Regions from separate parts of the Dickeya chrysanthemi NCPPB 402 genome, predicted to be linked through region 1. Evidence: predicted binding sites of a transcription regulator. Region 1 holds the regulator's gene; each other region holds the start of a gene.

Region 1 (4,721 bases):
GTTCTTCTTTGTGTTGCTGGCCGGCGCCGGCGTTTATATGTACTTCGCGTCACGCACCCTGCGTCAGGAAGAAGACCGCGCACAACCTGCCGCCGCCGCCGCTGCTGATGCCGAGCCGGTCGAATCACAACCGGCCATGCCGGCCGACGGACGCGCCGTGCGCATTCTGGCCGTGTGCGGCAACGGGCAGGGCTCTTCCATGATGATGAAAATGAAGATCGGCAAGTTTCTCGAACAACGGGGAGTACCGCACATCATGGACTCCTGCGCCGTGGCAGATTACAAATCCAAACTCTCGACCACCGACATCATCGTCTCGTCCAAACATCTGGCCGGAGAAATGCACCCCGGTGAAGGTAAGTTCGTATTGGGAGTACAAAACATGCTTAATCCGCAGTCGTTTGGCGACGAGTTGCTGGGGCTTATCAAGAAAAATTTTGCCGGTTAACCAATCACGCCTTCCCCTCTGCGAGGGGACAGGCAAGGAGACGCATATGAAATTCAAACAATCGTTAATCGACAATGACTCCGTGCTGCTTCACGCCAGTGCGGCGGACTGGCGCGAGGCCATCAAGCTTGGCACCGATATGCTGATTGCGTCCGGCGCCGTCGAGCCCCGCTATCACGAAGCGATTATCAGCAGTATCGAGAAAATGGGGCCTTATATCGTGATCGCTCCGCAATTCGCCATGCCCCATGCGCGGCCGGAAAACGGCGTCAACCGTACGGCGTTTGCGCTGGTGACGCTCACCGCACCGGTTAAATTCGAGGGAGAAGACGAGCCGGTGGATGTGCTGATCACGCTGGCGGGCAGTACCTCCGATGAGCATATGGAAGGGCTGATGGAAGTGACTCAGGTACTTGAAGACGAGCACAGCGACAGCGGAATCAACCTCGACAAGCTGCGGGCTTGCACCAGCCGGGAAGAGGTGTTCAGCGTCATCGATAAGGCGCTGGCCCAAACGGCATAAGCGGTAACAAGGCGCTCTGTAAGGGGCGCAGGAGAAACAACGATGTATCAGCAACTGAAAGCTATCGTACTGGACGCCAACCTGCTGCTGCCGCGTCACGGTTTAGTGACGCTGACCTGGGGCAATGTGTCGCAGATTGACCGCGAGCTGGGGGTTATCGCCATCAAACCCTCGGGGGTTTCCTACGAGCAGATGACCATCGACGATATCGTGGTGGTGGATATGAATGGGCGAGTGGTGGAAGGGCACCTTAATCCCTCCAGCGATACTGCCACCCATCTGGCACTTTACAGCGCGTTCGGCAATATCGGCGGTATTGTGCACACCCATTCGCGCCACGGCACCATCTGGGCACAGGCCGGTCGGGATATTCCGGCGCTCGGCACCACCCATGCCGATTATTTCTACGGTGATATTCCCTGTACCCGCCCGTTGAGCGAGGGCGAGATAGCCGATGATTATGAAAAAAATACCGGCCTGGTGATCGTGGAAGAATTTCAGCGCCGCGGTCTTGACCCGCTGGCGGTGCCCGGCGCGGTGATTACCGGCCATGCGCCGTTCTGTTGGGGGAAAAATGCGCTGGATGCGGTGCATAATGCACTGGTGCTTGAAGAAGTCGCCGCCATGGCGTTTTCGACCCGGCTGCTTAATGCGGACATTCATATTGATCAGGCGCTTTCTGATAAACACTATTTCAGGAAACACGGTGCCAATGCCTATTACGGCCAGCGCTGAATAGCCCGCACACGTAACATGATGTCATTGCAATAACGGCTTGAAATAAACAGTGGCAATCGGCCACGGGCTGCGCTCGCCCTCAAGTCAGAGATCCCGATATTTTCACGATTGGAAAGGAAATCGCATTATGACCAAACCTATGCTGCAAATTGCCCTTGATTCGACGGATTTGAGTACCGCTGTAGAGATTGCCGAACGTGTCGGCGGCTTTGTCGATATTATCGAAGTCGGGACGATTCTGGCTTTTGCCGAAGGGATGGCGGCGGTGCGTACCCTGCGTGAGCGTCATCCGAACCACATTATCGTTTGCGACATGAAAACCACCGACGGCGGCGCAATTTTGGCGCGCATGGCGTTTTCCGCCGGTGCTAACTGGATCACGGTGTCCGCCGCCGCGCACGTGGCCACTATCGCCGCCTGTAAGAAAGTGGCTGATGAATTCGGCGGGGAGATCCAGATTGAACTGTACGGCAACTGGAATCTGGATGACGCCAGACAGTGGGTTGCGATGGGGATTACCCAGGCCATTTACCACCGTTCCCGCGATGCGGAGCTGGCCGGCGTCAATTGGACTTCCGCCGATCTTGGCAGAATGCGTGCGCTGTCTGAGCTGGGGCTTGAGCTGTCGATTACCGGCGGCATCGTGCCGGAGGATATCCACCTGTTTGACGGCATCAGCGCCAAGGCGTTTATCGCCGGTCGCGCCCTCGCGTCTGAGAGCGGCAAAGCCACCGCAGAGGCGTTGCGTACCGAGATCAACAAGTACTGGTAAGACGCGAACGTGGATGCCAGACAGGTGCGTTAGGATGGTACAACGGTCTGAAACAAGGAGGGCGGCCAGATGGCCGCCCTGTCGGATGAGGGATGGGGATCAGCGCGTACCGTACACCACGATGGTTTTACCGTGGGCGGAGATCAGGTTTTGATCTTCCAGCATCTTCAGGATACGGCCGACGGTTTCGCGGGAACAGCCGACGATCTGGCCGATTTCCTGACGAGTGATCTTGATTTGCATACCGTCCGGGTGCGTCATGGCATCCGGCTGTTTAGCCAGGTTCAGCAAGGTCTGCGCGATACGACCGGTTACGTCGAGGAACGCCAGATTACCGACTTTCTGCGATGTAACTTGCAGGCGACGCGCCATCTGCGATGACAACCGCATCAGAATATCCGGGTTGACTTGAATTAGCTGGCGGAATTTCTTATAGGAAATCTCAGCGACTTCACAGGCGGTTTTCGCCCGCACCCACGCACTGCGTTCCTGCCCATCTTCAAATAAGCCAAGTTCGCCAATAAAATCGCCCTGATTCAGATAAGACAGAATCATTTCCTTGCCTTCTTCATCCTTGATTAGCACGGCAACCGAGCCTTTCACGATGTAGTAAAGCGTCTCTGCTTTTTCACCCTGATGAATAAGGGTGCTCTTCGATGGGTACTTGTGAATGTGGCAATGAGAAAGGAACCATTCGAGAGTCGGGTCTGTTTGCGGTTTGCCGAGAACCATTCGCTGTTATCCTCTGTTTGTAATTCACTGCGCAAATCACAGGGCTCAGAGTTCCCTGTACGGCGTGATAACATAGTTATAATTCAATTCCGTTCTGGCGGAATGACGTCAGGGAATATACTGAGGCTGTCTATACACGTCATATTCAGATTGCGGATGCGTTGGTCTGAATCATTCAGCGCATATCGGATGACGCCAGTAAGCCGGTGGCGGGCCTGACGAAGACTCAACACACGCGGTTACGCTTTTGTTTGTAACACAGGTTGAGTGTAGTGTCTCGTGTTGTCTCGCTTCAGCATGATTAAGCTCTGATTATCAGGCTTTTTTGTACATAAGCGGTGCAAAATTTCAAAAATAATTGATTGAGGACAAATTTATGCAGGCTCGGGTGAAATGGGTTGAAGGGTTGACGTTTCTGGGTGAATCCGCGTCCGGGCATCAACTGCTGATGGACGGCAACGCCGGCGACAAAGCGCCCAGCCCGATGGAAATGGTGCTGATGGCAGCAGGCGGATGCAGCGCCATCGATGTGGTGTCTATTCTGCAAAAAGGCCGTCACGATGTGGTGGATTGCGAGGTTCGCCTGACGTCGGAACGCCGTGAAGAGGCGCCGCGCCTGTTCACCGCCATTAACCTGCATTTTATTGTGACCGGCAAAGGGTTGAGCGATAAAGCCGTGGAGCGCGCGGTATCGCTGTCGGCGGAAAAGTACTGCTCGGTGGCGCTGATGCTGGAAAAAGCGGTTAACGTGACCCACAGCCATGAAGTGATCGCGCTGGACTAATGCGTCTGACTACGGCGGTTTGCTCCTGTTGCCGCCGCATCCTGCAAAGCCGCTACCGTCGGCTATTAATCAATTTTATTGCCTTCGATCAACCGCTGCACCAGCGGCATCATGATTAACTCCATCGCCAGCCCCATTTTGCCGCCCGGCACCACCAGCGTATTGATGTGGGAAATGAATGAGCCTTGCAACATCGCCAGCAGGTAAGGGTAATCAATATGGTCCAGACCCTGAAAGTGGATCACCACGAAACTTTCGTCCATCGAGGGAATGGCTTTGGCGGCGAACGGATTAGAGGTGTCTACCGTCGGCACGCGCTGGAAGTTGATGTGGGTACGGGAAAACTGCGGCGTGATGTAGGTGATGTAATCTTCCATTGAGCGCACGACGGAATCCATCACCGCCTCGCGGGAGTGACCGCGCTCGTTGATATCGCGCACCAGTTTTTGGATCCACTCCAGGTTGACGATCGGCACCACGCCCACCAGCAGGTCGACATGCTGCGCCACATCATGCTGGTCGGTGACCACGCCGCCGTGCAACCCTTCGTAGAACAGCAGGTCGGTCGGTTCCGGCATCGGTTCCCAGGGCGTGAAGGTGCCCGGCACTTGATTGTAGGGAATGGCTTCGTCGTAGGTGTGCAGGTATTTGCGGGTCTGGCCGGTGCCGCTGCGGCCGTATTCAATAAACGTGTGTTCCAGTTGGCTGAAATCGTTCGCTTCCG
Region 2 (4,721 bases), 1.2 Mb from region 1:
TTCCAGCGGTTGTTGCCAGCGACCGTGCAGCGCGGCAAGGCGTCGGTCAGGATAGTTTTCGTGCGGGCCCAGCCCCAGCCAGCTTACCTGTGGGGTGACCGCCGCCAGTTGCACACTGAGGCCGACGCGCGCCAGTGAAGGCAGGTGACGCGCGACGTCCACTTCCACGCTTACCGTCAGCACGCCTTGCGCGTCAATGCGCCACTGTTTACGGCTGATGAACAGCACCTGTTGCTGATAATGACCGATGTGTTCGGTGGTGATCAGCACGCCGTCGCTGAGGGTATCGGCATGAATATGCCGACAGTCGGTGTCGTACCGATACAGCCCGGCCAGTTTCCAGCGTTCTACCCAGGCATTCGGGTCAATACGGTCGACTTCACTGATGCCGATGTCGTTATCCAGTGGCGTGCGCGCCAGGTTGTCCTGTAGCGGGCTGAGTAACTGCGCTTGCCCATCGCGCCACCACTGGGTCAGCAACCCGTTATGGCGATTGAACGCCCAGCGCTGCTGGCCGTGGATAACCTCGAACTGGTCGTCATTCTGGTTCAGCGTCGGGCGTTCGCCATCGTCACGGCGTGGAGTTGGGCGTGCCAGCGGCATCGGTAATTGCCATTGATCCCAGGCGCAGCGGTGACCGGCAGGCGACCAGTCGGTCGCGTTCGGCTGAATCACCTCTACCGTCAACCACATGTCGGCGTGGTGTTGCGGCGCAGGCAACTGCTCAAGCAGAGTGAGGGTCTGGCAACCCTGAGGGGCAATATCGAGCGGTACACGGCCTGATGCCAGTTGTACATCATCCTGCATAATGCGCCAGTGCAGTTCCTCATTATCGCTACGCCGGAACAGGTATTCGCTGGTGATGGTCAGCGTCAGCGGGGCATTCTCATGGTGGTTGAACTGGAAAAACTGCTGGGCGCGCTGAGCTTCGTACAATGCCGGGTGCGGCGTGCGATCGGGGAACACCAGACCGTTGAGGCAGAACTGACGATCGTTGGGTTTATCACCGAAGTCGCCGCCGTAGGCCCAGTGCGTTTTGCCATCCTGCTCACGTATCAGCGCCTGATCCACCCAGTCCCAGACGAAACCGCCTTGCAGGCGCGGATATTGACGGAATGCCTGCCAGTAACGGTCAAACCCGCCGAAACTGTTACCCATAGCGTGTGCATATTCGCACAGAATCAGCGGGCGATGTTCTCCCGGTAGCCCAATCCACTTTTTGATTGACCACTTCGGCACCGCCGGGAACGGTTGGTCCTGATCAACACGGGCATACATCGGGCACAAAATATCGGTGGCGGGCGTGTTGGCGCCACCGCCTTCGTACTGCACCGGTCGGGTGGGATCCTGCTGTTTTACCCACTGGTAGAGCGCGCTGTGGGTAGGGCCGTAGCCAGACTCATTGCCCAGCGACCAGATAATAATGCAGGGGTGGTTGCGATCCCGCTGCACCATGCGGGTGACGCGTTCGGCATAAGCCGGTAGCCAGCGCGGGTCGTCCGACAGGCGGCTCATCGGCTGCATACCGTGGGTTTCGATGTTGGCCTCGTCCACTACGTACAGACCGTAGCGGTCACACAGCCGATACCACAACGGATGGTTGGGATAGTGGGAGCAGCGCACCGCGTTGAAGTTATGCTGCTTCATCAGCAGAATGTCCTGCCGCATGGTCGCTTCATCAATCGCCTGACCGTACTGCGGATGGTGTTCATGGCGGTTAGTGCCGCGAATCAGCAGCGGTTGACCGTTGAGCAACAACAAGCCGTTACGGATGGCGACCTCGCGGAAACCGACGTCATAGGCTTCCGCTTCCACCAGCGTGCCGTCGCACTCCAGCGCCACGACTGCGCGATACAGGTTGGGCTCTTCCGCACTCCATAAAGCGGGCTGCGACACCTCCAGTTGCAGGCTCACCCTGTCGTGATAAGCGCCGCGTTCATCAATAGCCGGCGTGCCGAAGGGGGCGCGCTGTTCCCCCACCAGTTGCTCGCCGCGCCACAATTGCACCGCCAGTTGCCACGCCTGAGCCTGATCTTCCGGCAGGTTGGCCAGCGCGGTGACGCACAGCGTACCTTGGGTATAGCTGTGTCGTAGCGGGGTGGTGAGTTGTACATCACGCAGATGTACCGCTGGTTTGTGCAGCAGGTAGACGTCGCGGTAAATACCGCTCATACGCCACATGTCCTGATCTTCCAGATAGGTGCCGTCAGACCAGCGCAGCACCATCACCGCCAGCCGGTTTTCTCCCGGTTGCAGGCAGGACGTCAGATCGAACTCTGCCGGTAGCCGGCTGTCCTGGGAATAGCCGACCCATTGCCCGTTGCACCACAGATGGAAGGCGGAGTTAACGCCGTCAAACACAATACGAGTCTGGCCCTGAGCCAGCCAGTCACCGTTGACTGAGAATGTGAGCGAGTAACAACCGGTGGGATTGTCTTGCGGTACGAACGGTGGATTGACCGGTATCGGGTATTTGATATTGGTGTAAATAGGCGCATCGTATCCCGCCAACTGCCAGTTGGACGGCACAGCGAGCGGGTTCGCATCGGCCAGATCCTGTGTCAGCCACTGTTCCGGTACGGCCTCCGGACGTGAGAAATAGCTGAAGGTCCATTCACCATTCAGCATCTGGCGTCGATCGGAAGGCTGGTCGTCGCGTGCGGCGTTGAGGTCGCGCCAACTGGAAAACGGCGGATGCGCGTCCAGCCGGCGGATATGGGGACAAGCCGGGTTTTCCCAATCGCGTCTGGCCAGAATATCCGCCAGCGAGAGGCCGGATAGCGGAGCGTAAGCGGAAGCAGTAGACATAAAGCAGGCTTTCCTTTATTGGCTGAAAGAGTGAGTGGCTGAGCTGTCTGGCAAGCGGGTAAACAAAAATTGTTATCCGCTCACAATTTGCTGTCAGGATCGCGGCTTGCCGGATGGGAGTAAAGCGCAGAGACGCCGGAAAGTGGTGTCGATCACAAAACCGGCGTCAGGAGGAAGGGGTTAGCGTTGTAACTGCCTTGCCAGTGTAATCAGTTGTTGCGCGACATCCTGCGGCGACAACGTGGAAGGCTGCCAGGCGGCGGTAGTCTGGCGAGGGATCAACGTCGTTTTCAGTCGCAGCGGGGTGGGGGTGTGCGGGTGTTGCAGGCAGTCCAGCAGCCGGTTGACGCTTTCCCGCCCCAGTTGCCTGAAATCCTGACGAATCGTGGTCAATGGCGGCTGGAAATAAGCACTGTCGCGGGTATCGTCGAAACCGATCACCGAGATTTGTTCCGGTACGCGCAACCCATATTCATGGATTGCCCGCAGGACGCCGAGCGCCATTTGATCATTGGCGACGGCAATGGCGGTAGGACGAACCGAGTTCGCCAGCAGCAGGTGTGCCTGCTGATAACCCGAGCTGGCGCTCCAGTCACCTTCGGCAATTGCGCAGGGCATCAGCAAATGCGCTGCCAGCGCTTGCTGCCAGCCTTCGTAACGTAACCGTGCGGAAACGGAATTTTGTGGGCCTGTCAGCAGGGCGATCCGCCGGTGCCCCAACTCGACCAGATGGTCGATCGCCAGCTTTGTGCCTTGTTGCGGGTCAAAGAGCACGCTCGGTAAGTCGGCGGTGGGGGGCGTGTCAAGAAACAGCACCGGCGTGGCGGCGCATAACTGGTGGATATGTTCTGCCTCCTCCTGTTCCAGCGGCACGTTGATAAGCACGCCGTCGACCCGTTGCGATAGCAGCTCATTCACCGCGCGCTGGATGTCATTACCATCTGCCGCGCGCAGCATCGAGATCACCACGTTGAACCCCAGTTCGCTGGCGGTGGTTTTTATCGCGGCGGCAATCTGGGATGGCGCATGTAGCGACAGGTCGATAGTCGCCAGCCCGATGGTGGTGGCGCTACGGCGCGCCAGTTGCTGGGCGACCCGGTTGGGGATGTAGTGAAGTGCGGCCATCGCCTGCTCCACCTTTTCCCGGGTGCGGGCAGAGACATGAGGCGCCTGATTCAGCACCCGTGAGACGGTTTGGTAAGACACACCGGCGTAAGCCGCCACGTCATTGAGCGTTACTGGTTTCGCTTTCATGATGCTCTGTTAATCAGCCCCTGCATTGTCACCAGGCGTTATCATAACAAATGCCGATGAGGCCACACTGCGGTCAACAGAGAAAAATTATGCGGCGACCGGCGGGTGCGTCACCTGCTGGTAATACCAGGCGATGGTTTTTTTGATCAACGCATCGGTGGCATCCAGATAGATGTCAGGGGTCGCGCTCACTTCTGTCTCCAGAATTAGTGGGAGTTCGGTGCAACCCAGAATCATTTTTTCTACCCCTTGCTGACGCAGCGAGGCGACGACGGGCAATAATAATGCCCGCGACTGCGCGACATCGCCCGCCTTGTAAGCGTAGATGCTGTTCATCACCGCGTCCTGCTGCTCGTTGGTCGGCAACGTGCAGCGCACCTGCTGATCGGCCAGCGCGTGCTGGTAGATATCGCTGCGCACGGTAGCGGTGGTGGCCAGAATGGCAACGTGACGAACGCGTTGTTCAGCCACCTGCTGGCAGGCTGCCTCAATAATACTGATCATGTCCACCTGAGTGTGCTGTTTCAAATCCTCGAACCAATAGTGTGCGGTATTACAAGGGATGATGATGCAGGTAGCGCCGGCGTTCTCCAGAATTCTCATGTACTCAATCATCTTTTTCAGCGGCGACGGGCTGTGATTGAGAATGCACTGGGTGC
Region 3 (4,721 bases), 1.7 Mb from region 1:
TGCAGCGCCATCAGAGATGCTTCATAGCTGTACTTGTCGTGCATGTAGTGGATGATATTCAGTGCGGTGACGTACTGTTTAGCCAGCCAATCCATGAAGTGATCCATACGCTCCATCACTTCATCAAAGTTCAGCACATCGCCTTTGATCGGTTCGGATTTCGGGCCGACCTGCATTTTCAGTTTTTCGTCCACGCCGCCGTTGATCGCGTACAGCATGGTTTTCGCCAGGTTAGCGCGGGCGCCGAAGAACTGCATTTGTTTACCCACAACCATCGGGCTTACACAACAAGCGATAGCGTAATCGTCGTTGTTGAAGTCCGGACGCATCAGGTCATCGTTCTCGTACTGCAGAGAAGAAGTGTCGATAGACACTTTAGCAGCGAATTTTTTGAAGTTCAGCGGCAGTTTTTCAGACCACAGAATGGTCATGTTCGGTTCCGGAGACGGCCCCATGGTGTACAGGGTGTTCAGGAAACGGAAGCTGTTTTTGGTAACCAGCGTACGGCCGTCGATACCCATACCGGCCAGTGATTCGGTTGCCCAGATCGGGTCGCCGGAGAACAGTTCATCGTATTCCGGGGTACGCAGGAAACGTACCATGCGCAGTTTCATCACCAGGTGGTCGACCAGTTCCTGGGCGTCCTGTTCGGTGATTTTACCTGCTTTCAGATCGCGCTCGATGTAGACATCCAGGAATGTGGATACGCGACCAAAGGACATCGCCGCACCATTCTGAGATTTAACGGCAGCCAGATAACCGAAGTAAGTCCACTGCACGGCTTCCTGAGCGGTTGTTGCCGGGCCGGAAATGTCGCAACCGTATTTGGCCGCCATTTCTTTAATTTGACCCAGTGCGCGGTGCTGATCAGCAATTTCTTCGCGCAGACGGATAGTCGCTTCCAGGTCTTCACCGTTTTCCAGTTTGGATTGCAGGGAAGTGAACTGGGCGAATTTGTCCGCCATCAGGTAGTCGATACCGTACAGAGCGACACGGCGGTAGTCACCGATGATACGACCACGACCGTACGCGTCAGGCAGGCCGGTCAGCACGCCGGATTTACGGCAACGCAGGATGTCCGGAGTATAAACATCGAACACGCCCTGGTTGTGGGTTTTACGGTAGTCGGTGAAGATTTTTTTCAGCTGCGGATCTAGTTTACGGCCGTAAACTTCGCAGGAACCTTCGACCATTTTGATACCGCCGAACGGGATGATTGCACGTTTCAGCGGGGCATCAGTCTGCAGACCGACGATTTTTTCCAAGCCTTTGCTGATGTAACCGGCATCGTGGGAAGTGATGGTGGCGGCAACGTCGGTATCGAAATCAACCGGTGCATGGGTGCGGTTTTCCTGTTTGATGCCTTCCATCACCTTGTCCCACAGGGAACTGGTTGCCTGAGTAGCACCGGCCAGGAAGGTTTCGTCACCTTCATACGGCGTGTAGTTTTTCTGAATGAAGTCACGCACGTTGACGCCATTCTGCCATTCGCCTTTGCTAAAACCTTCCCAAGCCTGGGCGAGTTTCTGATTAAGTTCGGTCATATTACACCTACCTTTGATTTGGATTTTTATAACCCGACGTTGCGGCCGACAGCAGCTTAGTGCTGATCTCCACCGCGCAAATAAATGACCCAGTAAGTTAACCCTACCAGCAGTCCACCACCAATGATGTTGCCGAGCGTGACGGGGATCAGGTTGTCGACAATAAAATTGCTGATGGTTAAGTGCTCAAACTGGCTCGGCGTCATGCTGATGGCGTGCCAGAATGTCTCTGGAGCAAAATTCTTAACTACAATCCCCATCGGGATCATGAACATGTTGGCGATACTGTGTTCGAAGCCGCTGGCGACGAACATAGCGACAGGCAGAATCATGGCCAGCATTTTGTCAGTCAGCGTACGGCCGGAATAACTCATCCAGACAGCCAGACAGACCATCAGGTTTGCCAGTATCCCAAGGCATAAAGCCTCGACAAAAGTATGCTCCAGCTTGTGATTAGCCGTCTGCAACACATTCAGGCCCCAGGCGCCATTCGCCACCATGTGCTCACCGGAAAACCAGATGAGTGCGACGAAAAATAACGCGCCAATCAAATTGCCTAAATAAACGTTGAGCCAGTTTAACCACAGTTGTTTCCAGGTAATGCGCCCGCTGGCTTTGGCAATGACGGTCAGTACGGTAGACGTGAACAAATCCGCGCCACAGACGACGACCAGCATCAACCCCATGGAGAAACAGATACCCCCTATCAGTTTAGCCATACCATACGGCATGGATGAAGATCCGGTGGTAGCCGTGATATAGAAAACGAACGCAATGGATATAAACACACCGGCAGTAATTGCCAGAAAAAATGCAGTAAGCGGTTGTTTTGTTGCTTTATAAACGCCGGCATCTTCAGCGACTTTCGCCATTGCCGATGGTAATAACAGGGTGAAGGGGTTGTCAGCTTTCACACTAACTCTCTCTTAAAATTTATCTACGGTGAGATACTAACAAAGGGTTATTCGCCATAATTTGACGTGGATCATACCACAGGAATTTATTAGGCTGATCAGGAGCCATTCTATAGCTATTTTAACTATTAACATACTGATTTTTATTTAAAAAATATTTTTTAAAAATTATAAAAACAGTTGAATTGGGAGGAAAAATTAACGTATTTGACGTTAAAAAAAATAAGACTTTGTAGTCATTTCATGCCTCAAATTTATGGTGTTTAATTTATTTTTTACCATCCGATAACAATAATGCATTTATAAAAATAAATATCCCGTCTCGACTTAATATATCCATACAAAAATAAAGGAATACGATGGGTTTTGGGCAACACTACGCTGCCGGATTGGGCCGAGGCAGCATAAAAATAAAAATTATAGTGGTATTCATGCGAGGCAGTATACCGGATGGCGCGTTGCGCCATCCGGTCAAGTGGAGCAAGGCTTATTTCGTTTGCCAATGTGCGCGTTTAGCGCGTTGCAATTTTTCATAAGCCGCCAGCAGAGACTGATGGGCCGGCAGAGCCTTCAGATCAGCATCTACTGCAAACAGGCCGTAGAAGCACTGTTCACCGGCGATAGCGGCGCTCGCAGCATCCACGGCATCCTGGCCGTACATGCGTACGAAAGCATCGTAGTACTGAGCCGGGTCGCGCTCAGGCTCCAGTGCCAGTTGCAGTAATGTTTGCAGGCAACGGTAATAATTACGGCGTTCCGGTGCAAAGACGGATTGGTTGAAATCCAGTGACCATTCAGCCCAGCTCAACGCTTGCTCCAGATCGCCACCAGCCAATGCCAGCATGGATTTCAGTTCGCCAATGCGTAACGTAAACCATCCGTTATCTTTACCGGTGGCGATACCCAGCAGCTCGCGGACACGCGTAAAATCATCCAGACCCTCATCATCCAACTGTTGCAGCAACGCCAGATAATCCGCCTTTTCCCATTGGCTGTCCGGTAAGGACAGCAGCGTTTCGCGCAGATGTGCTCCCATGCTGTTGTTCGCCAGTAACAGGTCTTCTGCCGGATAGATGTCCGACATGCCTGGCACCAGAATGCGGCAGGCGTATACCGACAGATGCTCGTAATCCGCGATATACACTTCTTTATCTTCTTTATTGAAGATGGCCATCAGTGTTGCGAATTCCTGCTCCGTGGTACCGCTGAAATCCCAGTCGACGAAGGTATAATCTGGCTGTGTTTTAAACAGATCCCAGGAAATCAAGCCGCTGGAGTCGATAAAATGGGTTTCCAGATTGGTGTGTTCGGCCACTTCTTCATTGTCGAACGTCGGCGGTGTGAACACGTCCAGATCTTTCAGTCCCCGGCCCTGAAGCAATTCGGTGACGGTACGCTCCAACGCTACACCGAAATCCGGGTGTGCGCCAAACGATGCAAAACAGGTACCATTGGCCGGGTTGAACAGTACGACGCAGATCACCGGATACTGGCCGCCCAGCGATGCGTCATAGGCGAAGATCGGGAAGCCTTCCTGTTCCAGCGTGGCGATGGCTTCCACCACACCGGGATAGCGTGACAGAACCTCCGCCGGAATTGCTGGCAGGCTGATGGCTTCGGCGATAATCCGGTTCTTCACATAGCGTTCAAATACTTCCGACAGCCCTTGCACGCGGGCTTCATTGCGGGTATTCCCCGCAGACATGCCGTTAGACACGTACAAATTTCCGATGATATTCATCGGAATATAGATCGTTTGCTGATCAGACTGGCGGGTAAACGGCAACGCGCAGATGCCCCGGCTGTGATTGCCGGACTGCAGATCGACGAGATCACTGGCGACAAGCTGTTGGTCCGGGTCATAGAAGGCGTGCAGACGGGCGTCAAGAATGCCTTCCGGCAGGCTGTCGTCCTCAGGAAGCGGGAACCACTTCTCATCAGGATAATGAACGAATTCGCCTTCGGCAATCTGCCGACCCAGATAGAAATCGGCGAAAAAATAGTTGGTGGACAGACGTTCGAAGTATTCACCCAACGCGGAAGCCAGCGCCGCTTTTCGGGTCGCGCCTTTACCATTGGTGAAACACAGCGCACAGTCGCGGTCGCGGATATGTACCGACCAGACATTGGGCACCGGGTTCAGCCAGGATGCTTCTTCGATGTTGAACCCCAGGTCGAGGAGCTGTTGTTGAAAACGGGCGATGGAATCTTCCAGGGCGGCGTCTTTGCCTGGGATAAACGTTTGGGTCATGGTTCGAACCTG
Region 4 (4,721 bases), 860 kb from region 1:
GTCGAGATGAACCCGGACGCGCTGATCATGTCCGACCCGGGGTTGATCATGCTGGTGCGGGAAAACTTCCCGCAGATGCCCATCCACCTGTCGGTACAGGCTAATGCAGTAAACTGGGCGACGGTGAAATTCTGGCAACAGATGGGGCTGAGCCGGGTGATTCTGTCGCGCGAGCTGTCGCTGGAAGAAATTGAGGAAATCCGCACCCAGGTGCCGGACATGGAGCTGGAAGTGTTCGTCCACGGCGCACTGTGCATGGCCTATTCCGGCCGCTGCCTGCTGTCGGGCTATATCAATAAGCGTGACCCGAATCAGGGCACCTGCACCAATGCCTGCCGCTGGGAATACAACGTGCAGGAAGGCAAAGAAGACACGGTGGGTAACATCGTGCACATCCATGAACCGATTGCGGTCACACAACTCGACGACACCCGGCCGGAACCGACGCTGGGCATCGGCGCGCCTACCGACAAGGTCTTCATGCTGGAAGAGAAGCAGCGCCCGGGCGAATACATGAGCGCGTTTGAGGACGAGCACGGCACCTACATCATGAACTCACGCGACCTGCGCGCCATTCAGCACGTGGAACGTCTGACTAACATGCAGGTTGCCTCGCTGAAAATCGAAGGCCGCACCAAGTCGTTCTACTACTGTGCCCGCACCGCGCAGGTGTATCGCCGCGCCATCGACGATGCCGCCGCCGGCAAACCGTTCGACCCGACGCTGCTGCAAACGTTGGAAGGCCTGGCGCACCGCGGCTATACCGAGGGTTTCCTGCGTCGCCACGTCCACGAGGATTACCAGAATTACGACTACGGTTACTCGGTATCGGACCAGCAACAGTTTGTCGGGGAATTTACCGGCGAGCGCCGCGACGGACTGGCGGAAGTGGCGGTCAAGAACAAGTTTTCCCGCGGCGACAGCGTGGAAATGATGACGCCGGGCGGCAACATCCGGTTCACTATCGATACCCTGCTCAACAAAAAAGGTCAGGCTGTCGATGTCGCGCCGGGCGACGGCCATACCGTGTATCTGCCGGTGCCGGATGACGTTGCACTGGAATACGCGTTATTGCTGCGTAATCTTCCGGGGACCAACACCCGTAATCCACATGCAAAATAACAAAAAGGTGACAACATCGTGCCAATTGTGACTTTTTTTAGAATCAGATCACATCAATGGCATCGCTAACTGGTTATTATTGCAGCGCTGAGAAAATAGAAAACGAAAAATAAGCGTAGTAATGCTACTAGGAACCACCTCCTTGGCCAGCTCAATCTCCCTTGAGCTGGCTTTTTCTTTTCGGGTTATTCCCGCTTCAGGCGTGGGCTATTCACCAGATAGAGCGTGATCACCAGAATCAGGATCGCCCCGGCATAGGTGAAGGTATCCGCCGGGTTTTTATGATCGACAATAATCAGCCGCACGATGGCGGTAATACCGATGTAGATAAAATAGCGCAGCGGGAAGTGATAACCGGACAGAAAATACTTCACGATCAGCGCCAGAAATTCAAAATAGAGAAAGTAAATCACCAGGCTTTCGATCAGCATATACGACGATTCTTTTTCATTGCTGACCAGCAGCACCGTCGCCAAATGCCAGGTTTCCTTGCCCAGAAAAATCACCAGAATCACCGCCAGCATCAACAGGCCGAAATTGAGTATAGTCTGTAACCCCTTGGCAATCATGACCGCACGCGCTGAACCCGCCATGAGCATCTCCCCAACAATATGATTCAGAGAAAAAATACGACTCAGAAAAAAATCTCCTAAAATCCGGTAAGCGTTAACCCTGCCACACAGGCAATAATCTGACGCAGATCACAAAATTACCGGGTCATGAACGGGCTGTCTATGCAATATTTTTTACTATTTATCTGATTTTCTTATCGCTTTGATCAGGCTGCCATCGTCACCACCAGCGGTGAAAATGGTGTACCGGGCCGATACCGTGGCCGACTTCCAGCGAATCCGCCTGTTCCAGCGCCCCTTGCAGATAGGCCCGCGCGGCGGACAGGGTATCCGGCCAGTTGTCATAACGCGGGCGTAACGCCGCCAGCGCTGCCGACAGCGTGCAACCGGTGCCATGCGTATGCCGGGTGTTGATGCGCGGCGCGCTTAACCGCACCGCCTCCGCATCCGGCATGAACAACCAGTCAGGACTTTCCTGGTCACTCAGGTGGCCGCCTTTCATCAGCACCGCCCGGCACCCCATCGCCAACAACCGTTCCCCCTGCCGCCGCATTTCCGACTCGTCGGCCGCCAATGCACACTGCAACAGCGCCGCGGCCTCCGGCAGGTTGGGGGTGATCAACGACACCCGCGGCAACAGCAACCGGCGCACCGCGTCCACTGCCTCCGGCGCCAGTAGCGGATCACCGCTTTTCGCCAGCATCACCGTATCCAGCACCACATAAGGCACCGGGTAACGCAACAGCCGGTCTGCTACCATTTCCACAATATCCGTCTGTGCCAGCATGCCGATTTTCGCGCTGTCAATGCGAACATCGCTCAGTACAGAATCCAGTTGGGCACCGACAAACGCCGGTTCAATGCGGTAGACCGACTGCACGCCGCGGGTATTTTGTGCCACCAGCGCGGTAATCACACTGGTGCCGTATGCTCCCAGTGCCGAGAAGGTTTTCAGGTCAGCCTGAATACCGGCACCACCGCTCGGGTCGGTGCCGGCAATGGTTAGCGCGTTGATGCGTTTCATATCAGCACCCACGACGTACCGGCCTCAATGGCGCTTGCCGCCGCCGCGCGCATCGCCTGCGCACGGTCGGTTTCAAGCATACCCAGATTAATCAGTAGCCCGTCAGCCAGCGCGCTGAACTGCGCCGCTTCACCGGCATCGACCACCATGGCAGGCGAGGCGCCCAGCGCCAACAGCACATTGGCGGTAAACCTCTGCACCCCCTCATTGGTCAGGCAGTGCACCAGCGGTGCGCGCAAACGGAAAGCGTCAAGGGAATCCGCGACGGACGCGGCAGGGAAAAGTACAGGTCGAGTGTTCATAAACCTCCCAACCGGCGTGAAAAGAAGGCGGTACCGGTGGGATACCGTGACTTCCCTACGCTGGCATTATCCAGATCAGGTAATACGGGTTTTTCTCAGCCTTCACGCAGAAGGGCACCCCGAGTCAACGAACACCATTATTGGGAGTATTCACCCAAAAGGTCAATGTTAGAAAAACGCTCTCCGCTCCATCAGGTTGCATTTAAGCGCATAAACGATTACCGGCCAGCGACGGCGCCCGGTGAAACACCGCTTCGATATTGTAGCCATCCGGATCACGGACAAAGGCGGCATAGTAATCAGGGTGATATTGAGTACGCACGCCGGGCTGGCCGTTATCCACCCCGCCCGCCGCTACCGCCGCAGCAAAAAACGCATCCACTTCCGCTCTCGATTCGGCGCTGAAAGCAAAATGCGCCGGTGGGTGCGATGGCACCTCACCCTGAAAAATCCAGAATTCGCCGCCCGGATCGGAAGACAGGCCGTATCCCATCAATACGCCGAAGCTCACGGCGAATTTCATGTCCTTAACCTGTTCGAACCCTAATGGCTTTAACGCCTGCTCATAAAACCGCCGACTGCGACTCAGATCAGACACCGGAATACTCAAATGATCCAGCATGTTCCCTCCTTCTGGCGATTGAATTCTGTGGTTTTCCACTCCGGTTCGCATCACGTTCGCGCAGTGGAATGACCAACATAATCGCGTTGGCGGCGGGAAAAGATGATCCAGATCTATAAGATAATGCCTATTTATTCATTAAAAGTGATTTTTTATCAAATCACTACCACTGTGAAATCACCATCACAGCCCCCCGCTGCGTTTTGCCAGTGGACGGCAACCCACCCAGACGTGGCTGCGTCAGCGTTTATCCTTCATGCGTTGTCGTATTGTCATAGCCCAGGCGGCCGATAAACGGCAAACGCAGCGCAGGCGGGTTGAAATCCAGCCCCAGGTTCGCCCCCAGAATGTTGACTTCAACGCCCTCTTCCACTCCCAGCGTCAGGCCCAGCACACCGAGCAGTGAAACCTGTACACCTCTTCCCGACGGCGGCAATCCCACCGGGTGGGTTAACGAGCGAAAATCCTTACCGATGGCATTCGCCGGCAGGTCCAGTTTCAATTCCGGCACTTCCCGGCCGATATGCGCCATAAAGGTATTGCTATTCGGGCCGGGCCAGGCGTGATAGGTGTGCGGCCAGGGGTAGCGGCTGATCGCCGCTTCTATTTTCGGGATCATGGCGGCGGCACTCGCCCCGCGATGTTCAACCAATAACCGCGGCGTTGAGCCGAACCAGAATCCGTCGGGCACGCTATAGTTACGGCGAATAACCTCATCGCCGCCCCAACCGATCACCTCGTAACGCTGAAAACGGGTTTCCCCCGCTTTTTTGATGATAATCCAGGGGTGAACCGCCACCAGCCCGCGCCAGCCGTAGGTAGGCGCGGTATAAACCTGCACAATCGCAATATTGCTCAGAGCCGCCGGATCCGGCGCGATACCGGCAGAGTCGCGTCGCGCCGTCCAAATACTCTGGCCTGAAACGCTCGCCTTATCCTCACGCCATGTGGCCTGCGCCAGGCTGCGCCCAAATGACAAAATCAACACACCGATAAAAACGACACCCACTACCTTGAGGTAATTCATCGCTTCGGTTTTCTCCTGAATATGCGGGGGAATTTAAAGAAGATTAAGCCTA

The links. The regulator CRP, encoded in region 1, controls carbon source genes, mostly activating them, when cyclic AMP is high. The targets are predictions, from matches to a motif close to ATGTGANNNNNNTCACAT.
Region 2: a site for CRP is predicted at 2,949-2,966, ahead of DCH402_RS06980 (beta-galactosidase). Genes of this name have one in related genera too.
Region 3: a site for CRP is predicted at 2,518-2,535, ahead of focA (formate transporter FocA). Genes of this name have one in related genera too.
Region 4: a site for CRP is predicted at 1,812-1,829, ahead of psiE (phosphate-starvation-inducible protein PsiE). Genes of this name have one in related genera too.

The regions. Positions count from the first base shown of each region.
Region 1 covers NZ_CM001974.1:348,917-353,637, forward strand. The annotation lists gene DCH402_RS01625 (PTS ascorbate-specific subunit IIBC) at 1-448, shown strand, start outside; gene DCH402_RS01630 (PTS sugar transporter subunit IIA) at 495-971, shown strand; gene DCH402_RS01635 (L-ribulose-5-phosphate 4-epimerase) at 1,014-1,706, shown strand; gene DCH402_RS01640 (3-keto-L-gulonate-6-phosphate decarboxylase UlaD) at 1,837-2,481, shown strand; gene crp (cAMP-activated global transcriptional regulator CRP) at 2,581-3,213, opposite strand; gene DCH402_RS01650 (OsmC family protein) at 3,590-3,997, shown strand; gene DCH402_RS01655 (phosphoribulokinase) at 4,063-4,721, opposite strand, start outside.
Region 2 covers NZ_CM001974.1:1,530,952-1,535,672, forward strand. The annotation lists gene DCH402_RS06980 (beta-galactosidase) at 1-2,808, opposite strand, end outside; gene DCH402_RS06985 (LacI family DNA-binding transcriptional regulator) at 2,989-4,062, opposite strand; gene cuyB (cysteate racemase) at 4,150-4,721, opposite strand, start outside.
Region 3 covers NZ_CM001974.1:2,030,885-2,035,605, forward strand. The annotation lists gene pflB (formate C-acetyltransferase) at 1-1,544, opposite strand, end outside; gene focA (formate transporter FocA) at 1,601-2,458, opposite strand; gene ycaO (30S ribosomal protein S12 methylthiotransferase accessory factor YcaO) at 2,946-4,709, opposite strand.
Region 4 covers NZ_CM001974.1:1,209,339-1,214,059, reverse strand. The annotation lists gene trhP (prephenate-dependent tRNA uridine(34) hydroxylase TrhP) at 1-1,122, shown strand, start outside; gene psiE (phosphate-starvation-inducible protein PsiE) at 1,308-1,715, opposite strand; gene thiD (bifunctional hydroxymethylpyrimidine kinase/phosphomethylpyrimidine kinase) at 1,915-2,718, opposite strand; partial or broken gene DCH402_RS05550 (hydroxyethylthiazole kinase) at 2,721-3,020, opposite strand; TPP riboswitch at 3,056-3,152, opposite strand; gene DCH402_RS05545 (VOC family protein) at 3,223-3,642, opposite strand; gene DCH402_RS05540 (DUF3750 domain-containing protein) at 3,890-4,669, opposite strand.